2 regions of the Pedococcus sp. P2_E5 genome follow, and region 1 is predicted to be linked to the other one. Evidence: riboswitches for the same ligand, from Rfam matches in the RefSeq annotation. Region 1 holds a riboswitch; the other holds the start of a gene.

Region 1 (4,412 bases):
GACGCACCGCGAGGTATGCCGCGCCGGCGCCGACCAGCCCCACCAGGCCGAGGCCTGCTATCAGGGTCAGGGGCGAACCAGAGTCGGGGGTGGCCGACGCAGCGCTGTCCGACTCACCGCGCCCCGTGGAGCCCGAGGTGGTGCCCGGCGATGTCGTCGAGGTGGTGGTGCCGGGCGCCGTGGTGGTCGACGGCTTGGCGCCGGGAGTCGCGCTGCCCGGTGAGCCCGGCCGGGTGCTTGCGCCGGAGCCGGGTGCCGGGGTCGACCCGGAGGTGCCGGAGCTGCTGGGCCGGGCCGGGGTGGTGCCTGCCGGTTTGGGCGTCGGCGCCGGTGGCCTGCTCGACGAGCTGGACGACGGGCTCGGCTTCGGCGACGGCTTCGGCGTGCTGGAGCTCGGGGCTGGAGGTGGGCTGCTGGGAGCGCCGCCGGACCCGAACGCGAACCCGATGACGGTGCCCGGGGCGGGGTTGTAGTCGGCCACCCCCGTGCTGCTGTAGATCCACGACCCGCCGCGCGAGGCATGGAAGAACGCCCAGTAGGCGCTCCCGGGAGGCATCCGTTGGCACGTCTGGGAGGAGGGGACGTTATTGATCTTGCAGACCACCTTGCCCTCCCCATACATCGGGACCCAGGCCACCTCGGCAACGGAGTCCAAGACAGCCCCCGCCTCCGTGGCGTCGGCCGCACAGAGGGTGCTGGAGCTGGAGCCGTAGTCGATGACGACCGTGACCCCGGACGTGCCCGAGCAGGCCGCCGCCTGGGCGGCCCCACCCGGGAGGGCGAGGCCGCCGGCGACGACGAGTCCGGCGACGGCGACGAGGCGCGTGAGCAGCCGCATCAGGCGTGCACGCCCTTGCGCCGCGCCAGCACGATGGCGCCGACCCCTGCGAGCAGCAGCAGCGCCCCGAGGAGGGTCGCCGCGGCCACGTCGGCGCCGGTGAAGGCCAGGTTGCCCGGGGTGGCCGAGCCAGGGTCGCCGAGGTCGGCCGGGACGGGTGCTGCCGCGGTCGTCGTCGAAGCCGCGGGCCTGGTGGTCGTGGTGGTGGTCGACGGGGTGCTGGGACAGCTGAGGGTCGGCGCGGTGGCCGCAGCGCCCTCGGCAGTGACCGTGAGCAGGGAGCCGCCAGCCAACCCGAGGGTGGCCTGAGGGGTCGCGCGCAGCGCTCGGTCGAGCGCCGCCGTGTTGCCGGGCGTTGCCTGCAGCGTCGCGTAGTCCGCCGCGGTGAACGCTATGCCACCACGAAGCGCGGTGGCGAAGGTGCAGTCGAACTGCAGGCTGGCGAGGAAGCCCTGGGCCCGGGCCAGCTCGGTCGTGTACCGACCAGCCGCGAAGGCCTGGGCTGCGACACCGGCGGTGTTGGCGTTGTACTGGCCGTCCTGGTTGAGGAAGCCGCCGTTCGCGGCCTGGTGGGACTTGAGCCACTCCAGCGCGTCGACGGCCGCCGGGTCGCCCTCGCCCAGCAGACCGATGACTGCCTGCGCAGCGAAGGCGGTGGCATCGGCGTCGCTCGTGCACGCGGCGCCGGCCACGTCGAGGTTGCCCCGGAACCCGCCGTCGGTGCACTGCTGGTCGAGCAGGTAGTCGCCGGCCACCTGCGGCACCGAGGTCGTGGCGCGGCCGATGGCGATGACGTCCAGTGCCTGGCCGATGGTGTTCGAGTAGTCGCCGGTCGGGTTGCTCGGATCGCCGTAGTTCGACTTGTCGGAGAACCGGCCGTCGGCCGTCATCAGGCCCTGGAGGCGGGCAATGAGGTCCTGGCCACCGAAGTCGGTGGGATCGCCGCCCTGCGCGACCACGCCGATGACGAGCTTGCCCAACGGTCCGGCGTAGGTCTCGGCGGTGGGTGAGCCGGCGGGATCCGGGTAGCCCACGTAGTCGTCGACGTGGGCCGCGAGGTAGTCGGTGGACGCGTCGGCCTGGTCGAGGCCGACCCCGGCGCCGTCAAGGCCGAGGATCGCATCGATCGTGTTGCCGCCGTCGAAGAAGGTCGAGGCCGGGTAGTTGTAGTGGTCGCCGCGCGTCGCGAGGGTGCGCACGATGAATCCGGCGGCATAGGCGGCCTGGTCCGAGGAGTCACCCGGCAGCACGGCCGCAGCGCGCAGGGTGGACTCGGCGCCGAACGCAAGCCGCTTGAGCGGGTCCGTGAGCTTCGCCTTCGGGGCGGTCCCGGTCGTGGAGGGGATCGTCGCGGGCGTCGACGAGGTGGTCGTCGGGTCGGTGGTCCCCGTGCCCGGGGCGGGCGTGGTCGTCGAGGTGTCGCCAGGGGGCGGGGTCGTGATGGTGGCCGACGTCGCCGAGCCGCTGGGGTCGGTCGTGGCGGTGCCGGTGCCGGTGCTCGTGGTCCCGGTGCTCGTCGTGCTCGTGGTGACGGGGGTGGGCTCGGTCGTGCCGGCGAACGCCGCGCCGGGCAGGACCAGGGCGACCCCCAGGGTCAGGGCGAGGGCAGCGGCCGGGCGGGCGCTGCGGAGGGTGCGGTGCATGGTGCCTCTTCAATGCGAACGGTGTCGCGACGGGTGCACCGGCACCAGAACGTGAAAGACCCCCGGCGTCGCAACAGCGACATCGGGGGGCGGCCTCGGACCTGGTGTCCGGGCTCCGCCCCGCGTACCTCGACGGAAATGGAGCCGCTTCGCGATCCAGGTGTTCCGGCTCGCCGCGGTTCAGTGCGGCCTACGGTTGCGGGTCAGCGCCGGAGTTGGACCGGCTTCCCCTGGGTGTCGCGTCGTGGTGTTGCCCTGGGGCAACGTGGCTCAGACTACACCGCACGGCCGCCCTCTCCGGCGGCGCGCACGTGCCCTTCGTCACGGCCCGCTAGACTCGGGTGCACAGGCAGTGAACCGGCCATCACCGGGGAGCCTCCGGAAGAACGGTCACGGCACCACACGGCATACGCGTGGGGCGGTGTCCCACTAGAACCGGACGGGTGGGTCCGTCACAACCTTGAGCAAGAGCGGCTGTATGCCGTGGGCCCCTTCGGGCGCGCGGGTGCGGCAAGCGAGGTGGTACCGCGGTGCCGTCGGGAATCCCGGCGACGTCGTCCTCGTGTGAGAACACGAGTGATGTGAGGACCGCCGACACCATGACCTATCCGAAGGTCTCCAGCGACACCGTTCCGAGCGACGTCCAGGGCGACGTGCAAGGCGCTGCCTCCGGCGTGCCCGCGTCCCCCCGCTTCCCCGAGATCGAGGAGCGGATCCTCAGGTACTGGGACGAGGACGGCACCTTCGTCGCGTCGGTGGAGAACCGGTCGGCCGGCACGAACGGCGACAACGAGTTCGTCTTCTACGACGGGCCGCCGTTCGCCAACGGGCTGCCGCACTACGGCCACCTGCTGACCGGCTACGTCAAGGACCTCATCCCGCGCTACCAGACGATGCGCGGACGCAGGGTCGAGCGCCGGTTCGGCTGGGACACCCACGGGCTGCCCGCCGAGCTCGAGGCGATGAGCCAGCTCGGGATCAAGACCAAGGACGAGATCCTCGAGCTGGGGCTGGAGAAGTTCAACGCCAAGTGCCGCGAGTCGGTGCTGAAGTACACGGGGGAGTGGCGCGACTACGTCACCCGCCAGGCGCGCTGGGTGGACTTCGACAACGACTACAAGACCCTCAACCCCGACTACATGGAGTCGGTCATCTGGGCCTTCAAGGCGTTGTACGACAAGGGGTACGTCTACGAGGGCTTCCGCGTGCTGCCCTACTGCTGGAACGACCAGACGCCGCTGTCCAACCACGAGCTGCGCATGGACGACGACGTCTACCAGAACCGCCAGGACCCGGCCGTCACCGTGGGCCTGCGCCTGGAGACGGGTGAGCTCGCCCTCGTCTGGACGACGACTCCGTGGACGCTTCCGGCGAACCTCGGCATCATGGTCGGCCCCGACATCGACTACGTCGTCGTCGAGTCCGACGTCACTGGCACCACCGAGCGCTACCTCATCGGCGAGGCGCGCCTCGCGGCCTACGCCAAGGACCTGTTCGGCGCCGACACCTCCGACGGCGTCGACCCCGTCGACCCGCAGTCGCGGATCGTGGAGCGGCTCAAGGGCAGCGACCTCGTGGGCAGGTCCTTCACCCCGCCCTTCTCCTACTACCTCGGCCACGAGCGGGCGCACCGGGTGTTCCCGGCGGAGTTCGTCACCACCGAGGACGGCACCGGGCTGGTCCACACCGCGGGCGCCTTCGGTGAGGAGGACAAGATCGTCACCGATGCCGCAGGCATCGAGCCGGTCATCCCCGTCGGTCCCGACGGCTGCTTCACCTACCCCGTCACCGACTACGAGGGTGTCCAGGTCTTCGACGCCAACGCGATGATCATCGACCACCTGAAGGCCCGGACGCGCGGCGAGGGCGAGACCGGTTCGGTCACCGAGGGCACCGTGCTGCTGCGCCGGGAGACCTACGACCACTCCTAC
Region 2 (4,412 bases), on a different contig from region 1:
GACCTCGATCTCGTGGAGGAGGTGGGAGGAGAGCAGGACGGTGCCGCCCTGGTCGGCGAACCCGCGCAGGAGGTCGCGCATCCAGCGGATACCCGCCGGGTCGAGTCCGTTCGCGGGCTCGTCGAGGATGAGCACGTGCGGGTCTCCCAGGAGGGCGGTCCCGATGCCGAGGCGCTGGCGCATCCCCAGGGAGTAGTCCCGGACGCGCCGGTCGGCCTCGTTGGCGGTGAGGCTGACGAGGTCGAGCATCTCCTGGACCCGGGTCCGGGGCAGGCCCATCGTGCGCTGGGCAAGCGTGAGGATCTCGCGTCCCGTGCGTCCGGCGTGCTGTGCGGAGGCGTCCAGCAGGACACCGACCTCCGTGCCGGGGTTCGGCAGGTCGGTGAACCGGTGCCCGTCGACCGTGGCGGTCCCCGAAGTTGCCGGGGTGAGTCCGACGATGATGCGCATCGTGGTCGACTTGCCGGCGCCGTTGGGGCCGAGGAATCCGGTGACGCGACCGGTGGCCGCGGTGAACGAGACGTCGTTGACGGCGGTCAGTCCGCGTCCGTAGCTCTTGGTGAGTGAGTTGACAGTGATCATGCCGAGAATCGTGGCGCCGGCAGCCGCGTGGACACATCGGGGACAGACCCCATGCTCACCCTGAGGCGACCCTGATTCCTCCTCAGGGGCGGTCGATCTCGGCGAACACCGGCCTGCCCAGCGTCGGGTCCTTCAGGAGCCGGCCGAAGTCCGTGGTGTTGCGTGAGATCGAGATCAGCAGCCGGCCGTCGGCCAGCGCGATCCCCGGGTGGGCCAGGGGTGCGTACTTGAGCTGTCCGGACGGGTCCTGGAAGTCGGCCCTCGTCCCACGCTGCGCAGTCCAGGGACCGACCGGCGACTTCGACGACCACGCGTAGACCGTGTTGCCGAGGTCGCCGTCCCGCTTGGAGACGATGACGAAGTGGCCGTCCACGGCATCGACCGACAGGGTCTGGGAGACACCACCTTGGGCAGCCAGGATCACCGCCGCGCGAGCCTGCTCCGACACCCAGGTTGCGCCGTCCCAGAACTGCCACGTCGACCGGTCGCGCGCGTCCGCCACTGGCGCGCGGGCGGCATACAGGGCTCGTCCGAAGGAGTTGCGAGTGGGGAGCCGGGTGCCGTAGACGTAGAGCCAGTCCCCGCTCACCGTCATGGCCGAACCCCAGTTGACCTGGTCCGCCGCGGAGCTGTCGGGGGTGATGTCCAGCTGGTGGCGCAGCCGCGGAGCGCCACCAGGCGGCATCTCGAAGACCGTTGCGCTGCTACCGAGGTACGTGAAGTCGAAGTTCCCCGCCACGCCACGACGGATGCGTGCGGTGATCACGACGAGGAAGTCGCCGTCAGGCCTCGACACCGACGCCACCGACATGGGCCAGTGGACGACGCCGTCGGCTCGATCGGGGATCACCGGCCCTCGGGCGGAGGTCTCGACCTGCGACGTGCACAGCCCGCTCGTGACCAGCATCGAGTTCGCCACGATGCGTGGCGAGATCCCCTCACCGCGCACCGTGTCGCCGAACACCCACACGATCCGGTCGTCGGGGAGTCGGGCGCTGGCACCGATGTCACCGGCCTGCCACAGGGGCAGGTCCAGGCCCGCGACGATCCGGTTGAGCTGGGCGACCGTCACCGTGGGTGGTCTGCCCGTGGACGAAGCCGTCGGGCACGCCGGGGTGAGCCGGGGGTATGCCGTGGCGCTGGCCGACTGGGTCGGCTCACCGGTGCGTGGGGGCGCGGAACACGCCACCAGGGCAAGGAGGAGGAGCGCTGCGCCCGCGACTAAGGGGGTGGCGCGCCGCATGCAGGCAATCCTAGGGACACGACACGCGGACCCAACATGTGGTGCCGCACTTTGCGCCCACCACCCGCATATGGTGTCTCTTGCTGGTCCGAAGGCCGCGCAATCGGTCTTCGGGGCAAGAGGGAACCCGGTGAGATTCCGGGACTGCCCCGCAGCGGTAAGCGGAAACGACCGCCGTCATCAAGCACTGCTCGCACACGTGGGTGGGAAGCGACGGCCAGTAGGAACCGAGTCGGCGACCAACCAGATCACGGTCGCCGGCACGACACGTCCGCGAGTCCGAAGACCTGCCAGCGACCGCGCACACCGTGCGCGGTGAGTCGTGGCCTCGAGGGTGGGTCACACGGCATACGCAGCACCACATCGCACTGCCTTCCCGGATGCGTGGCTGCGTCGTCGTCTCCTCCTCGCGTCCGCGGCACCGATTCGCTCGCGAGGAGAGAGCAGTGACCGACACCAGCATCGAAGTCGTCGACAGTGAAGTCGTCGAACCCAGTGAGGTCGTGGAGACCCCGACCGCCCCGCGCCGCACGTCCATGGCGGTGCGCAAGCGTAACGGGGACGCCGAACCCGTCGACGTGATGAAGATCGTCCGCGCCGTCGAGCGCTGGTGCGACGACCTCGCCGAGGTCGACCCCATGGCGATCGCCACCCGCACCATCAGCGGTCTCTACGACGGAGCCACGACCGCCGAGCTCGACCGGCTGTCCATCCAGACCGCTGCCGAGATGACGGCTGCGGAGCCGGAGTACTCCCGGCTCGCGGCCCGGTTGCTGTCGAACTACATCGACAAGGAGGTCCGCGGACAGCAGATCGCGTCGTTCAGCCAGGCCGTGCGACTGGGGCACCTCGAAGGGCTGATCGGCGACGAGACGGCTGCCTTCGTCGAGGCGAACTCCCGCAAGCTCGACCACGCCGTCGACGTCAGGAACGACCGCCGGTTCGAGTACTTCGGGCTGCGCACCGTCTACGACCGCTACCTGCTGCGTCACCCCGACACCCGGATGGTCATCGAGACCCCCCAGTACTTCCTGCTCCGGGTGGCCTGCGGCCTGTCGCACACACCCCAGGAGGCGATCGCGTTCTACCAGCTGATGGCCTCGCTGGCCTACCTGCCCAGCTCGCCCACGCTGTTCAACTCCGGCACGCGGCACACCCAGATGTCGTCGTGCTATCTCGTGGATTCGCCCCAGGACGACCTGGAGTCGATCTACGACCGCTACACCCAGGTGGCCAAGCTGTCGAAGTACGCTGGTGGCATTGGGATCTCGTGGTCGCGGGTGCGGTCACGCGGGGCGCTCATCCGTGGCACCAACGGTCATTCCAACGGCATCGTCCCGTGGCTGCGCACCCTCGACTCGTCCGTGTCGGCAGTCAACCAGGGCGGCCGCCGCAAGGGGGCGGCGTGCGTATACCTCGAGCCGTGGCACCCCGACATCGAAGAGTTCCTCGAGCTGCGCGACAACACGGGGGAGGACGCGCGTCGCGCGCACAACCTCAACCTCGCCAACTGGATCCCCGACGAGTTCATGCGTCGCGTCGAGGCCGACGAGCAGTGGAGCCTGATCGACCCCAACGAGGTGCCGGAGCTCCCCGACCTGTGGGGCCCGGCCTTCGAGGCCGTGTATGCCGCGGCGGAGCGCGACGGGCGCTACGTCCGCCAGGTCGGTGCGCGCGAGCTCTACGGCAAGATGATGCGGACCCTGGCCCAGACCGGCAACGGCTGGATGACGTTCAAGGACGCCAGCAACCGGACCTGCAACCAGACCAACGACGAACAGGCGCCGGGTGCGCCGGTGGTCCACCTGTCCAACCTGTGCACGGAGATCATCGAGGTCTCGAGCAACGACGAGACGGCTGTGTGCAACCTGGGGTCGGTCAACCTGGCCCAGCACCTGACTGCGGGCCGTGACGGCGTGGACTGGGACAAGCTCCGGGCGACCGTGCGGACGGCCGTGACCTACCTCGACCGCGTCATCGACATCAACTACTACCCGTCGGCGCAGTCTGCGGCGTCCAACCCGAAGTGGCGACCGGTGGGCCTGGGCGTCATGGGCCTGCAGGACGTGATGTTCGCGCTGCGGCTGCCGTTCGACGGGGCCGAGGCGCAGGAGCTGTCCACCCGCATCGCCGAGGAGGTCTACCTGTCGGCCCTGGAGAGGTCCACGGAGCTGGCGGGGGAGCACGGTCCGCACCCGGCATACCCGCAGACGCGCGCAGCGCGGGGTGACCTGCAACCCGACCTCTGGGGCGTCACCCCGACCCAGGCACAGCGCTGGGAGGCGGCGCGGAAGGCCATCAAGGAGAACGGGCTTCGCAACTCGCTGCTCATCGCGATCGCCCCAACTGCGACGATCGCCTCGATCGCCGGCGCCTACGAGTGCATCGAGCCGCAGGTGTCCAACCTGTTCAAGCGCGAGACCCTGTCGGGGGAGTTCCTCCAGGTCAACACCGCCCTCGTGCGCGAGCTGAAGGCCCTTGGGCTGTGGACGCCGGAGGTGCGCGAGGCCATCAAGCGCAGTGACGGCTCGGTCCAGGGCATCACCTCGATCCCCGAGGACGTGCGGCTGCTGTTCCGCACCGCCTG

The links. A riboswitch is a leader RNA that binds a small molecule or an ion and turns the genes downstream of it on or off. The one in region 1 is predicted to bind cobalamin.
Region 2: it holds a riboswitch for cobalamin, as region 1 does, so the genes downstream of both, AC1DVZ_RS10170 (ribonucleoside-diphosphate reductase subunit alpha) here and AC1DVZ_RS03225 (prenyltransferase/squalene oxidase repeat-containing protein) in region 1, are expected to answer to the same signal.

Annotation. Positions count from the first base shown of each region.
Region 1 is NZ_JBFUEP010000006.1:32,174-36,585, reverse strand. Features, by position in the region: gene AC1DVZ_RS03230 (hypothetical protein) at 1-838, opposite strand, end outside; gene AC1DVZ_RS03225 (prenyltransferase/squalene oxidase repeat-containing protein) at 838-2,481, opposite strand; cobalamin riboswitch at 2,585-2,711, opposite strand; gene ileS (isoleucine--tRNA ligase) at 3,081-4,412, shown strand, end outside.
Region 2 is NZ_JBFUEP010000025.1:22,142-26,553, forward strand. Features, by position in the region: gene AC1DVZ_RS10160 (ATP-binding cassette domain-containing protein) at 1-582, opposite strand, end outside; gene AC1DVZ_RS10165 (DUF4185 domain-containing protein) at 665-1,825, opposite strand; cobalamin riboswitch at 1,893-2,134, shown strand; gene AC1DVZ_RS10170 (ribonucleoside-diphosphate reductase subunit alpha) at 2,272-4,412, shown strand, end outside.